Botrimarina mediterranea: one gene and its partner. The protein of the gene in region 1 interacts with the protein of each later gene in a pairwise test. Links are inferred from orthologs where the notes say so. Each region holds a gene or a part of one and is shown on either strand. Other genes may lie near its edges.

Region 1 (7,009 bases):
TGGCGGAACGAGGCGATCTCGTCGCAAACGAGATCGACCTCCAAGGCACGCAACCGCGCCGGGCCGAATTGCAGCAGCGTCGCCTGCGCCGGCTCCCCCGAGACGAGCGGGAAGCGATCGATCTCGACCCGAGTCGAACCGGCGCCACCCACGCCGCGCGTCTCGCGCCAAGTGGACATCGTCATCCGCCAACCGATCACCGCCAGCGGCGTCGCGACCAAGAGAGCCAGGATCACCCGCAGCCAGACCGGGAAGTAGCCGACGCCTATCTGATAGGCGAACAACGCTACCAGCAGATTCCACACCAAGCAGAGGGTCGCCATCCCCGCAACGCGCCAACCGCTGGCGCCATCCACCGGCAGGCGGTGGGTCCGTGCGACTCCGGGGCTATCCGCAAGCGTTTCAATGGACGGCAGCCCAGAAGCAATCGTCGGCCGCAACGCTGTGGCGTTCGCCGGCTTTAAACCGAGCCCGATCGCGACTTGCGCTGAGCGGCGTTCGGGCGATGTCTGCGAACGCACCAGACTCCGCACGAGACCCGTGCCGCCGATCACGACCAACGAGATCGGGATCGAGAGCACCAGCCACGGCCACCAGCGCCGCCGCACGCTGAGCAAAACCTCTGCGGGGTCCTCGGGGTCGTACCAGCATTCGAGCCGGTCGCTGAGATGGAATCGCTGCAGCTCGGCGGCGGCTTCCTTCTCACTCGGCGTGTCGCGCCCGACGCCGTGGCGGGTCCAGACCCGCACCGGATCGGCGCCCACAGGAGTGAACTCGACTTCGAGCTCGGGGCAGTATTCCTCTTCGGCGAGGCCCGGTCGTTTGGCGACGCGCTGACCACGGACGGTGCAGGTGGTCTCGACGAAACCGAGCGAACGCCGCGCGAGGCGCCACTCGGGAAGCAAGACATCCGACAGGCTCCACCACAGGCCGATCACGCCCGCCGCGACGAACATCGCGTAGTAGAGCGACTCACCCACCAACGCCCACACCGGCGAACCGGTGCGGCGACGGCCGCGTTTCTTCAGCAAGAGGGGAAAGCGGCGACGCATCCAGCAGGGCAGACCACGAGGCGGGGCGGAAGGGAGCGGACATCCGCCCCCGCCTCTAGTCTAGTTTCCGGCGCTAGCGCCCGTCAGTTGGTGGATCGGACCAACTGGTCGAAGGGCTTATTTGGCCCGGCGGGCGAGGGGGGCCATCGCAGGGGCGGCCTGCTGGCGGGCCGGGCGGTAGAAGCCGACCCCTTCCAAGGCCTTGTAGACCTCTTCAAGCGTCTTCTCGCCGAAGTTCGAGATGCTCAGCAGGTCTTCGGGCGAACAGTGCAACAGGTCGTTGACCGTGAAAACGCCCTTCTCTTCCAGGCAATTCGTCGTGCGGACGGCGAGGCCGATCTCGGCGGTGCTCATCTCGAGGCGACGCTGGAGATCGTCGCTGGCGGCCTGAACTTTGTCGACCGGAATACGCGTCTTCATGTCGGGGTTCCCTCCCTTGTGGCGTGTTGTGGTTCTGCACGCGGCGCGGCGGCTAGCTCCGTCCGAGCCGCAGAATTGTCGCGGAGTTTAGCGATTCGCCGCCGACTCGGGGAGCATTTTCGCCACTTTTTCCACAAATCACGGGACCCCGCGGTGTGCTAGCGGGTGGCCCGGCGCCGGCGCCGGCCCGTAGACTTCTGTTAAGGCGCTGCCGACGAGCTGGCGCGCGCCGCTGCTACTGGCAAATCGGACGGACCCGCTGTGACGAAACTCCTTGAAGGCCTCAATCCCGCCCAACGTGAAGCGGTCGAGCATGTCGATGGCCCGCTGCTGATCCTCGCCGGGCCGGGTTCGGGCAAGACCCGCGTCGTCACGCACCGCATCGCCCACCTGTTGTCGCTCGGCGTGCCGGCGTGGCAGATCCTCGCGCTGACGTTCACCAACAAGGCCGCCGCCGAGATGCGGCTGCGCGTCGAACGGCTCGCTCCCGGTGAGAAGGTCTGGGTGAGCACGTTCCACCGCTTCGGCGCGAAGATGCTGCGGAAGTACGCCGAGCGCGTCGGCCTCGACCCCAACTACACGATCTACGACGCGGGCGACGCGCGCCAGACGCTGAAGCGGGTGATCGAGTCGCTGCAGATCCCCGTCATGGGCTACACGCCCGACCGGATCGCCGCCGCGATCAGCAAGGCGAAGAACCGCCTGATCGGCCCCGAGGAGTTCAAGCCGCGGCCGGGCAACCCGCTGTCCGAAATCGTCGCGGCGGTTTACCCCGCATATCAGCAGCGGCTGATCGCGTCGTCGGCGGTGGACTTCGATGACCTTTTGCTGCACATCGCGCGGCTGCTGCACGACGACGCCGACCTGCGCGCGAATCTCGACGAGCGCTTCCGCTACGTCATGGTGGACGAGTACCAGGACACCAACCGCGCACAGTATGTGCTGCTCCGCGCGCTGTCGGTCGATCACCCGAACCTTGCCGCGACGGGCGACCCCGACCAGTCGATCTATGGCTGGCGCGGCGCGGACCTCAACAACATCCTCGAGTTCGAGAACGACTATCCGAGCGTCAAGGTCGTGCGGCTCGAGCAGAACTACCGCAGCACGCCGGCGATCTTGTCGGTCGCCGACACGCTGATCGCTCAGAACAAGAAACGCAAAGCCAAGTCGCTGTTCACCGAGAATCCCGAAGGCCCGCCCGTGCGGCTCGTCACTTACGCGGATGGTGACGACGAAGCCCGTGGCGTCGCCACGGCGATCCGCGACGCGGTCCGCAGCGGCCGCCGGCGCTGGAGTGACTTTGCCGTCTTCTATCGGGTAAACGCGCTGTCGCGGGCGATCGAACGCGTCTTCCGCCAGCAGCAGATCCCCTTCCAGATGGTGCGCGGGCAGGAGTTCTATCAGCGGCGTGAGATCAAGGACGTGCTGGCCTACTGTCAGCTGATGAACAACCCGAAGGACGACCTCGCCTTCGAGCGGACCGTCAACTCGCCCGCGCGCGGCATCGGGGCGAAGACGATCCAGCGTCTCGGCGATTACGCGTACCGTCACGGCATCTCCCTGCTCGAATCCGCGCGCGACGCGGCGCAGATCGATGGCGTCACGAAGCGCACCGCAACGCTCGTCGCCAAGTTCGTCACGCTGATGGATACGCTCGACGCGTACGTCGGCGGCCCCGCCGAAGAAGCCGTCAGCGCCGTGCTCGAGCACTCCGGCTACCGCAAGCACTTGCAAGGGAGCGATAGCGAAGAGGACCTCAACCGGCTGGCGAACATCGAAGAGCTGCTCACCGACGCGCGGCAGTTCGACGAGGCCATGGAAGAGGAAGAAGGGGCCGAGGCGAATCTTGAAGCCTATCTCGAACGCACGTGGCTCGTGAACGAGACCGACGGCTGGGACGACGACAACGACAAGGTGACGCTGATGACGCTCCACGCCGCGAAGGGCTTGGAGTTCCCGGTCGTGTTCTTGCTTGCGGTCGAGGACGGCATCCTGCCGCACGAGCGTTCGGCGAACGATCCGACGCAGCTCGAAGAGGAACGCCGCTTGGCGTTCGTGGGCATCACCCGCGCCGAGCAAGAGCTACAGCTCAGCCACGCCCTCCGGCGGGACTACCGCGGCCAGCGCCGCATCGCGATCCCCAGCAGCTTCTTGATGGAGTTGCCGACCGACACGATGGACCTCGCGCAGCTTGCCGCAACGGACGACCTCGGCCTGGCGCCGGACGATCTGATCGGCGATTGGGGCGACGCGCCGGACGAAGAGGTCTATCGCCACGAACCGATTGCCAAAGCGCCTGAGCCGGTCACGGTCGAAGCGCCGGCCATCAAGACGGCGGCGACGCTGCTCTCTGCGGGCGGGATGGGGGCGATGCGCGTTTCGCCCGACGCGTTCAAGATCGGGATGGAGGTCGAGCACCCCGAGCTCGGCGTCGGAACGGTGCTCACTCTCAGCGGTTCGGGCAAGGGCCGCCGCGCCGCGGTGATCTTCCCCGACCACGGCGAGAAGCGATTCGTCCTCGCCTTCAGCCCGTTGCGGCCGCTCGGCAAGTAGCGCCACCCGTCTGTCACCCCTTGCGAAGCAAGTCATAAAGACCCAGATAGTGGATATCCACTTTGGGAAGTCCGTGCGCCATCGTGAGAATACGAAAAGGCTGCGGCATCGCGCTTGGCTTTGTCGGCATGCCCGTCACAAAACGCACTCTGAAACGGGTGGTCACTGAGAAACCATGTGGAAAATCCCCACGGGCCGACCAATCGCATTCGAATCTTCCTGCGACGTTGTGACGCACTTCGCGCCCACTGCCTCGCCCTAACGGCTGACGAGGCAGCGATATCTCACAGCCGGCACAGCTACGAGGGTTGATCATGTCAACCGAGATCGAACAGCTGGTGGCCCAATTCGACAACGAGTTCAACTTCCTCTGCAACATCGGCAAGGTTCCGCAAACGCCGGCCGCGGCGTTGGAGTCCCACCTGATCGGCAACTGCGCTGGTTGCAACCGCGACCTGCCGTGGCCGGCGCCACGGCCAGGATTCTGGGCCGCCCCGGTGTCGTGCCCCGAGTGCGGGCAGGTTTACTTCACCGAAGGGCGTAGCACCAACGGCATCGCGCTGCCGCAACTCGAGCCGCCAACCGATGCGCCGAGCGCACCCGCCGCGCACGGTGCGACGAACAGCTTCCTCGCCTCGGGCAGCAAAGTCTTTTCGGCGTTCTTCGGCGAAGATTGCGAGCGTGTCGAACGCCGGCGAAGCGTGCGGTATGCCTTGTCGGCGCCCGTCGTCGTTGTGCCGCTGAACGAACAAGGCCGCGCGATCGCCGAGGCGTACGACATGACGCTGCTCAACATCTCGGTCGGAGGCGTCGGCCTGATGCGCACCGGGGACGCGATCGCTGATCTAATGCTCATCGACTTCGCCGTCGCGGGCTATCCCGGCGTGCAAGCGGTCGGCCAAGTGCGCTGGCGCACGACGGCGTACGGCGTGACGAAGCTCGGTTGCGAGTTCATCAAGACGACCTAGCGATGCGTTACTCCGGCACGAACGCCAGCGACGCGGAGTTCACGCAGTAGCGCAAGCCCGTCGGCGGCGGGCCGTCCGGAAAGACGTGGCCCAAGTGGGCGCCGCATTTCGCGCAGATGATCTCTTCGCGGACCGTGCCGTGGCTCTCGTCGCGACGCGTCGTGACGGCGCCGCCGGTGGCGTCGAAGTAGCTCGGCCAGCCGGTGCCCGAGTCGAACTTCGTCGTCGAATCGAACAGCCGCTCGCTGCACACCACACAGTGGTACGCGCCGGGCTCCTTGTGATCCCAGTAGGCGCCGGAGAACGGTCGCTCGGTGCCGCAATGCTGGGTGACCTGATACTGCTCGTCGCTGAGCCGGGCCCGGAGTTCGTCGCTAGATTCAGCCATGGTGGTGTGCTGGGCAATGGGGCTGGGGACCTATCCGTGTTACTATAAAGAACCACAAAGGAACGAAGGAACAAAGGGGAAGGATTGAAAAAGCATCCTACTTACTTCGTTCCTTCGTTCCTTTGTGGTTAGTTCCTTCGTGGTTCAACCCTTCGTCGTTCGGAAGCTGAGAGATTCGTGGATACTGAGTTTGCTTACTGCGCCTGTCAGCCGGGCGTTGAGCCTGCCCTCAAGGCAGAGGTCGCGGCGCGTCAGTCGGGGTGGAAGTTCGCGTTTTCACGCCCGGGGTTTGTGACGTTCAAGCTCCCAGCACCGACGTCACCGGAGCGGTTCGAGCCCGTGCGGCTCACCTTCGCTCGCACCATCGGCTTGTCGTACGGCCGTGTCGAGGCGCCGTCGTCCGATCCGTTGAGCCTTGCCGCCCGTCTCTGGGAACACGAAGCGACCCGTGGCTTGACGGCGTCGGGCCCGCTAGCGCTGCACGTCTGGGCACGCGACAACGACCTGCCGGGTGAGAACAGCATTGAGCCCGGTCCTACGGCCGAGACGCTCGCCGCTGTCGCCGCGATCCGTGACGCGGCGCCCGCGGGGGCCCTGGTGGATCGCAGCGAAGGGGGCGAGAAGGCGCCGCCCCCCGACAAGGCCGCGACCACCGGCAAGGGGTCCATCAAGGTCGCGCTCGACATCGCGATGGTCGAACCGAACCAGTGGTGGATCGGCGCCCACGCGCTTCGCAGCCGCATCGACCGCTGGCCGGGGGGCGTGCCGCGACTGGAACTGCCCGGGCACGCCGTCTCGCGCGCGTACTTGAAGATGCAAGAGGGCCTGCGCTGGTCGGCGTTGCCGGCGCAGCGAGGAGACTTGTGGGTCGAGCTCGGCTGCGCGCCGGGCGGCGCTAGCCAGGCGCTGCTTGAGGCCGGCATGTCGGTCGTCGGCGTCGATCCGGCCGAGGTCGATCCGGTGATCGCTACGCACGCCAAGTTCGAGCATCTGCGCGCCCGGGCCAACGAGATCGCGGTCGATGAGATCACCGACGCCGACTGGATCGCCGCCGACATCAACTGCGCGCCGCAGTACACGCTCGACGGCGTTGAAAGACTGGTGACTAACTCCTCGACGCACGTCCGCGGCCTCCTGCTGACGCTCAAGCTGATTAGCCTCAACCTCGCGCGGCCCGACGTGGTGGCCGACACGATCGCCCGAGTCCGTTCGTGGGGCTTCACCGACGTCCGCACCCGCCAACTCGCCCACAATCGGCGTGAGTACTGCCTCGCCGCAATGCGCACCCGCAGCCAGCGCCGCGTTAAACGGAGTGGTGGTGCTCGCAAATTGGAAGGAGATAAGGGGGATGTTGGTGATAGGGGGGATCGCAAGCGGGCGGGAAAAGCTGATTAAGCTGCCAGCCAAAACTTTGCGGAGTGCGATTCGTAGAATTCATTTGATTGAACAGCAGTCGCTTAGCGACTGCCCTCATCAACTTATTTTTTTGGAAGCAGTTTAGACTCACAACGACGACGCGTGGCGCAGTGTGATTGAGCACATCGACCGCTTGCGATCCCCCCTATCACCAACATCTCCCTCATCTCCTTCTCTGAGATTCGACCATGCGTAAGGTCCGAACGGGCGGT
Region 2 (6,977 bases), 1.8 Mb from region 1 along the record:
CAAGTCACTGGCGACGAAGGCGCCGCGGCTCAAGAAGGAGGACGGCCGGATCGACTGGTCCCGCCCCGCCCCGGCGATCAAGAACCAAGTCCGCGGCCTCCAGCCCTGGCCCCGGGCGTACGCGTACGTACCCCAACCCAAAGGCGAGCCTTTGCGGCTTTCCGTGGACCGGGTCGAGATCGTCCCCGGCGAGGGGCTGCCCGGCGAGGTGCTGGCGGTCGACAAACGGCTCGTCGTCGCGACCGGCGAAGGCGCCGTCGAGCTGCTCGAGGTCCAACCCGCGGGCAAGCGACGGATGGCGGCGGAGGAGTGGCTGCGCGGGGCAGCGCTGGCCGTGGGAACCGTACTCCAACCCGAGTGACGGGGAGCCGGGAGCGTCCGCGCCCGGAGTTGCAGCGGGTACACAACCCAACATAGAGAGGGGCGGCGAGCCGGCGACGTCAGTCGTCGGAGTGAAGCGGGCCCCGAGTTCCTCCGACGACTGACGTCGCCGGCTCGCCGAAGCGCCCTTTTTGTCGCGTTTGCCTGTCTTGTTCAGCCCATTGTGCCTCCCGACGCCGTGGGTAAACTCTAGGGGCTGTAACGGCTTTGGCGGAATAGATTTACGCTGACGGACGCAGAACCGTCGCAGCCGGCTCAGCCCGCCCTTGCGGCAGCGTCGATAAGCCGAGTCTCCCTTGTAGGTGAGAGAGGGGCCGAACGTCGCCCGCTCGGCGTGCGTCTCTCCTATCAGAGCCTCCCACCAACTGCTGGCCCCGCTACAGGACCCGAATCGACGATGCACTCTCAGGTGGTAGTTCTTGGCGGCGGACCGGGCGGCTACGCCGCTGCGTTTCTGGCAGCCGACCTTGGCCTGGAAGTGACAATCGTCGAAGCCGACCCGCGTCTGGGCGGCACGTGCCTCCTACGCGGCTGTATCCCCAGCAAGGCCCTGCTGCACACCGCCAAGGTGATCTCCGAGGCCGAGGAGCTGGCCGACTGGGGCGTCGAGTTCGCGAAGCCCTCGATCGACATCAACAAGGTCCGCGCCCGCAAGGAAGAGGTTATCGAGACCCTCTCCGGCGGTCTGGCGAAGCTCGCCGACGCCCGCAAGGTGAAGCGGATCCACGCCCGCGGCGTTTTCGTCGATTCGAAGACTCTCAATTTGGAGCCCGTCAAAGGCGCCTCAACGATCGTCGGTGACGAGCAGCTCACGTTCGACTACTGCATCCTGGCGACCGGCAGCGTCCCGGCGATGCCGAAGTTCCTCAACATTGGTTCGCCGCGCGTGGTGGATTCGACCGGCGCTCTGGCGCTGGTGGACATCCCCGAGTCACTTCTGGTGGTTGGCGGCGGCTATATCGGCCTCGAGATGGGGACGGTCTACCACGAGCTCGGCTCGAAGGTGACGGTCGTCGAACTCGCCGACGGCCTGCTCCCGGGCGCCGACCGTGACCTCGTCCGCCCGCTGGCCAAGCGGGTGAAGGAGCGGTTCGCCAACGTGCTGCTTAATCATAAGGTGGCGGGGCTCAAGGATGTGGGCGACAAGGTCGAGGTGCAGATCGAAGGTCCCGAGCTGAACGACACGGTCAAGTTCGACCGCGTGCTGGTCTCGATCGGCCGCTGGCCCGTGTCGAAGGGCTTCGGCCTGGAGAACACGAAGGTCACGGTCAACGAGCGCGGCTTCGTCGAGGTCGATACGCAGCAGCGGACCAGCGACCCGAACATCTTCGCGATCGGCGACGTGGCGGGTGACCCAATGCTCGCCCACAAGGCCGCCTACGAGGGCCGCATCGCCGCCGAGGTGATCGCCGGCAAGCCGTCGGCGTTCGACGCCCAGGCGATCCCCGCCGTCGTGTTCACCGATCCCGAGATCGCGTGGGCCGGCCTCACCGTCGAGGAAGCCAAGAAGGCGGGCCGCGAGGTCGAGGTCGCCACCTACCCATGGCAGGCCTCTGGTAGGGCGACCGCCAACGGCCGCACCGACGGCCTCACCAAGTGGATCATCGACCCTAAGACCGAGCGTGTGCTGGGTTGCGGCATTGTTGGCTCCGGCGCCGGCGAGCTGATCGCCGAAGCCGTGCTCGCCATCGAGATGGGCTGCAACGTCCACGACATCGCCAGCTCGATCCACCCGCACCCAACGCTCAGCGAAACGATCGCCTTCGCCGGCGAAGTCCACCTGGGCACGGCGACAGAGATTTACAAGCCAAAACGTAAGTAAAGAGTCCACCACCGAGTGAGAATCTATGAATGACCAATGACCAAGCCCCAATGACCAATGCTCGAAACTAGCTGCATTGGTCATTGGGATTTGGTCATTGGGCATTCGATGAGCTCTGTGGTTAATCCGACCTAGGTACTCCTATGGCCAGCGCCAACGCCAAAGTTCCCGCCTCGCCGATTCCTAACGACGTGGACCCGGTCGAAACGAGCGAATGGCTCGAATCGCTCGAGTATGTCCTGGAGAACCGTGGCCCCGAGCGCGCGCAAGAACTGCTCGCTGCGCTCGAGTCGGCCGCGGTGCGGAGCGGCGTCGAGTTGCCGTTCACGGCGACGACGCCTTACGTCAACACGATCCCCCGGACGGATCAGCCCGCTTACCCGGGCGACCGCGAGTTGGAGCGGCGCATCAAGAGCTACGTCCGCTGGAACGCGATGGCGATGGTCACCCGCGCCAACCGCGACCCCGCTTCGCCGGGCGGTCACATCAGCACGTTCGCCAGTTCGGCAACGCTGTATGAAGTCGCGCTGAACCACTTCATCAAGGGCCGCGGCGAGGACGGCTTCTCGGGCGACCAAGTCTACTACCAAGGCCACGCCGCCCCGGGCATGTACAGCCGCGCCTTCCTCGAAGGCCGGCTCACCGAGCAGAACCTCGTCAATTTCCGCCGCGAGATGGGCGAAGGGGGCGGGCTCTCTAGCTACCCGCACCCGTGGCTGATGCCCGAGTTCTGGGAGTTCCCGACGGTGTCGATGGGCCTCGCGCCGATCATGGCGATCTACCAGGCCCGCTTCAACGAGTACCTCACCGACCGCGGCATCAAGGACTGCTCGAAGAAGCACGTCTGGGCCTTCCTCGGCGACGGCGAGTGCGACGAGCCCGAGACGCTCGGCGCCATCACGCTCGCGTCGCGCGAGCATCTTGAGAATCTGATCTTCGTCATCAACTGCAACCTGCAACGGCTCGACGGGCCGGTGCGTGGCAACGGCAAGATCATCCAAGAACTCGAAGGCGCGTTCCGCGGCGCCGGCTGGAACGTCATCAAGGTCGTCTGGGGCGGCGACTGGGACCCGCTGATCGAAGCCGACCACGACGGTTTGCTCGCTCGACGGATGATGGAAGTCGTTGACGGCGAGTACCAGAAGTACGTCGTCGCCGGCGGCGATTACATCCGTGAGAAGTTCTTCGGCAAGTACCCCGAGCTCGCCGAGCGCGTGAAGAACTTCGCCGACAAGAAACTCGAGAAGATGAAGCGCGGCGGCCACGACCCCGAGAAGGTCTTCGCCGCCTACCAACGCGCTGTCACCCAGAAGAACGGCAAGCCGACCGTCGTCATCGCCAAGACGATCAAGGGCTACGGCCTCGGCGAGGCGGGCGAGGGTCGCAACATGACCCACAACAACAAGAAGCTCAACGAGGAAGAGCTCCGCGAGTTCCGCACGCGGTTCGGCATCCCGATCAGCGACGAGCGCGTCGCCGAGGCGCCGTTCTACCGGCCGCCGAAGGACAGCCCCGAGATGAAGTACCTCCGCGAGCGCCGCGAAGCGCTGGGCGGCTCGGTGCCGGCGCGCTCGACGCAGCCGGTGACCATGGAGGTGCCGACGCTCGCCGAGTACGGCAAGACGCTCGACAAGCTCGTCAGCCAAGCGCCCGGCAAGGAAATGTCCACGACGATGGGCTTCGTCCGCCTGCTGAGCGACCTGCTGCGTGACAAGAAGATCGGCAAGCAGATCGTGCCGATCGTCCCCGACGAGTCGCGCACCTTCGGCATGGAGGGCTTGTTCCGCCAGATCGGCATTTACGCCCACGCCGGCCAGCTCTACGAGCCGGTCGACGCCGATCAACTCGCTTACTACAAGGAAGCGAAGGACGGCCAGCTGCTCGAAGAGGGCATCACCGAAGCGGGCTCGATGAGCAGCTTCAACGCCGCGGGCACCGCCTATAGCTCGCACGGCGTGAACATGATCCCCATGTTCATCTACTACTCGATGTTCGGCTTCCAACGCATCGGCGACCTGATCTGGGCCGCCGCCGACATGCGGGCCAAGGGCTTCATGCTCGGCGGCACCGCGGGGCGCACCACGCTCAACGGCGAGGGGCTCCAGCACCAAGACGGCCACTCGCTGGTGAACGCCATCGCGTTCCCCACCGTCCGCGCCTACGACCCGGCCTATTCCTACGAGACGGCCGTCATCGTCTTCCATGGCCTGCAGAAGATGTACGTCGAGAACGAGACGTGCATCTACTACATCATGGTCGAGAACGAAAACGTGATGATGCCGGAGATCCCCAAGGGCGCCGACGGTCAGCCCGACCCGGCGGTCATCGAGGGGATCGTCCGCGGCATGCACAAGGTGAGCAGTGTCGATGCTCAGAACAAGCAGCACCACGTGCAGCTCTTCGGTTCGGGCTCGATCCTGCACAGCACGCTCGACGCCCAGAAGATCCTCGCCGAGCGTTACGGCGTGTCGAGCGACGCCTGGAGCGTCACTAGCTACACCGAGCTGCGTCGCGACGCGCAAGAGTGCGAGCGCTGGAACATGCTCAACCCGGCGGCGCCGCGTCGGCATTCGTTCTTCGAGCAGCAGATGGCCGGCGCCGAGGGCCCGATCATCGCCGCCAGCGACTACCTCCGCGCCCTGTCGGAGCAGCTCCTGCCGTACGCCCCCAACGGGATGTACTGCCTCGGGACCGACGGCATGGGCCGCAGCGAGAGCCGCGAGAACCTCCGCCGCCACTTCGAGGTGGACAAGGAGAGCATCGTCATCGCGACGCTCTACAAGCTCAGCCGCGACGGCAAGCTCGACGCGAGCGTCGTCGATCAAGCGATCAACGACCTCGGCTATGACCGCGAGAAGAAGTCGCCGCTGTACGCGTAGCCCAATCTGATTCAAAGAAGTGAAACCGCGAATAACGCGAATCGACGCTAATTGATCTTCTTCGCGATAATTCGCGTCGATTCGCGGTTCCAACAATAGCAGCAATAGTCGCCATGCCATCTGAAATCACCCTCCCCAGCCTCGGCGAGAACATCGAGTCGGGCGACATCCTTTCGATCCTCGTGTCGGAGGGGGACACCGTCTCCGTCGAGCAGGACCTGCTGGAGATCGAGACCGACAAGGCGACCGTCCCGGTCCCCAGCCCGTCGGCCGGGAAGATCACCAAGGTCCTCGTGAAAGAAGGGGACACGGTGGCCGTCGGCGCGGCGATCTTCGAGATCGAAGCGGGCGAGGCAGCACCGAAGCAGGAAGAAGCGCCAAAGCCCGAGGCACCGAAGGCAGAGGCCAAGGCGGAAGAGCCCAAGCCGGCTCCGAAGCAAGAGACGGCGAAGAAGGCGGAGCCCCAACCCGCTGACGACGACGCCGATGGCGACGCCCAGGCCGAGGACCTCGCCGATGGCATTCACCACCCGAAGGCCGAGCCTGCGCCGAAGCCCGTCGCCCCCGCCGCGAAGCCGGCGCCGGCCGCCGTCGCGAGCGAGAGCCAAGGCGCCTCGGCCGCGGCAAGCCCCTCGGTGCGTCGCCTCGCTCGGGAGCTGGGCGTCGATTTGCGTCGCGTTCAAGCCAGCGGTTCGGGCGGTCGCATCACCGAGGACGACGTGCAGGCCCACGTCCGCGCTGCTCAAGAGCAGGCCCGCGCGGCGGCGCCGAGCGGTGGGCCCGGCGTGCCCAGCAGCGACGCCGCGGGCGCCGTACGTCGCGAGCGGATGTCGCGCATGCGGCAGACCATCGCCAAGAACATGGTCGCTAGCTACACGACCATCCCGCAGCTGACGAACTTCGACGACGTCGACGTCACGGAGCTCGAAGAGATCCGCCTGGCGAGCAAAGAAGACTACGCCGCCCAGGACCTCAAGCTCACGCAGATGCCGTTCCTGATCAAGGCGATCGCCGGCGCGCTAAAGCGGCACCCGATCGTCAACGCCTCGGTCGACATGGAAGCGGGCGAGGTGATCTACAAGGAGTACGTCAACATCGGCGTGGCGGTCGACACCGATCGCGGCCTAGTGGTGCCGGTGATCCGCGACGCCGACCGGCTGAGCATCTCGCAGATCACCCGCGAACTCGACCGCTTGGTGGACAAGGCTCGGGAGGGAGCGCTCGCCATCGACGAGATGCGCGGCGGCACGTTCACGATCAGCAACATGGGCGCGGTCGGCGGCACGTACTCGACGCCCATCATCAATCCGCCCGAAGTGGCGATCTTGCTGGTCGGCCGCAGCCGCATGCTGCCGTGGGTGATTGGCAAGGGCAAGGACGCGAAGATCGAGCCGCGGCTGGTGATGCCCCTGTCGCTGACGTACGACCACCGCGTGGTGGACGGCGCCGACGCCGCCCGCTTCGTCAACGAACTGAAGGGCTTCCTCGCCGCCCCGGGCCGCCTCCTTCTGGCGCCGTGATTTTTTTGGAACCACAGATAAACACCGATGGACACGGATGAAGAGCTGAAAGGAGTAGCTGCATACTGCTGCAGGCTCCTACAACTCTTTGCATTGCTGACGCAACCAAGGCTAAACTGCGTCAACAGCGATAAAGCATCCGTGTTTATCCGTGTGCATCTGTGGTTCCTTCTCTAGGCGGTTACGATGAGTGAGGCCTCGACGGTGGACCTCTTCGACGGCTGGCGGTCGACCTTCGAGGACATCGGCGGCTGGCTCTGCGTGCGGCTGCACCCACCCGGGGGCCCGGGGCAGTTCAGGCTCGCCGACGGCCTCTGGAACGAGGTCCACGCCCGCGGCGCCCAGCAGGTCGTCCTCGAGATGGACGACGTGTCG

What was found.
Region 2: the proteins of Spa11_RS13740 (region 1) and lpdA interact in binary tests that used the Escherichia coli proteins (3 or more experiments, as listed by UniProt). The link is inferred for Botrimarina mediterranea from one-to-one orthologs.

What each region holds. Positions count from the first base shown.
Region 1 is NZ_CP036349.1:3,575,442-3,582,450, forward strand. Bases 1,358-4,379 are described here. They hold Spa11_RS13740 (ATP-dependent helicase), read left to right. Parts: upstream 1,358-1,733; coding sequence 1,734-4,025; downstream 4,026-4,379. Other genes in these bases: Spa11_RS13735 (DNA-directed RNA polymerase subunit alpha C-terminal domain-containing protein), read right to left, coding at 1,358-1,472; Spa11_RS13745 (PilZ domain-containing protein), read left to right, coding at 4,340-4,379. In the rest of the region: Spa11_RS13730 (DUF3592 domain-containing protein), read right to left, coding at 1-1,052; more of Spa11_RS13735, read right to left, coding at 1,170-1,357; more of Spa11_RS13745, read left to right, coding at 4,380-4,993; peptide-methionine (R)-S-oxide reductase MsrB, read right to left, coding at 5,001-5,381; Spa11_RS13755 (SAM-dependent methyltransferase), read left to right, coding at 5,559-6,776; Spa11_RS13760 (FdhF/YdeP family oxidoreductase), read left to right, coding at 6,986-7,009. UniProt on the Escherichia coli protein: A helicase with DNA-dependent ATPase activity. Unwinds DNA duplexes with 3'-5' polarity. Translocates on single-stranded DNA with 3'-5' polarity. Initiates unwinding more efficiently from a nicked substrate than double-stranded DNA.
Region 2 is NZ_CP036349.1:5,374,518-5,381,494, forward strand. The notes cover bases 1-2,990. They hold lpdA (dihydrolipoyl dehydrogenase), read left to right. Parts: upstream 1-778; coding sequence 779-2,203; downstream 2,204-2,990. Other genes in these bases: fmt (methionyl-tRNA formyltransferase), read left to right, coding at 1-361; aceE (pyruvate dehydrogenase (acetyl-transferring), homodimeric type), read left to right, coding at 2,347-2,990. Outside these bases: more of aceE, read left to right, coding at 2,991-5,082; Spa11_RS20650 (2-oxo acid dehydrogenase subunit E2), read left to right, coding at 5,196-6,602; Spa11_RS20655 (STAS domain-containing protein), read left to right, coding at 6,789-6,977. UniProt on the Escherichia coli protein: Lipoamide dehydrogenase is a component of the glycine cleavage system as well as of the alpha-ketoacid dehydrogenase complexes.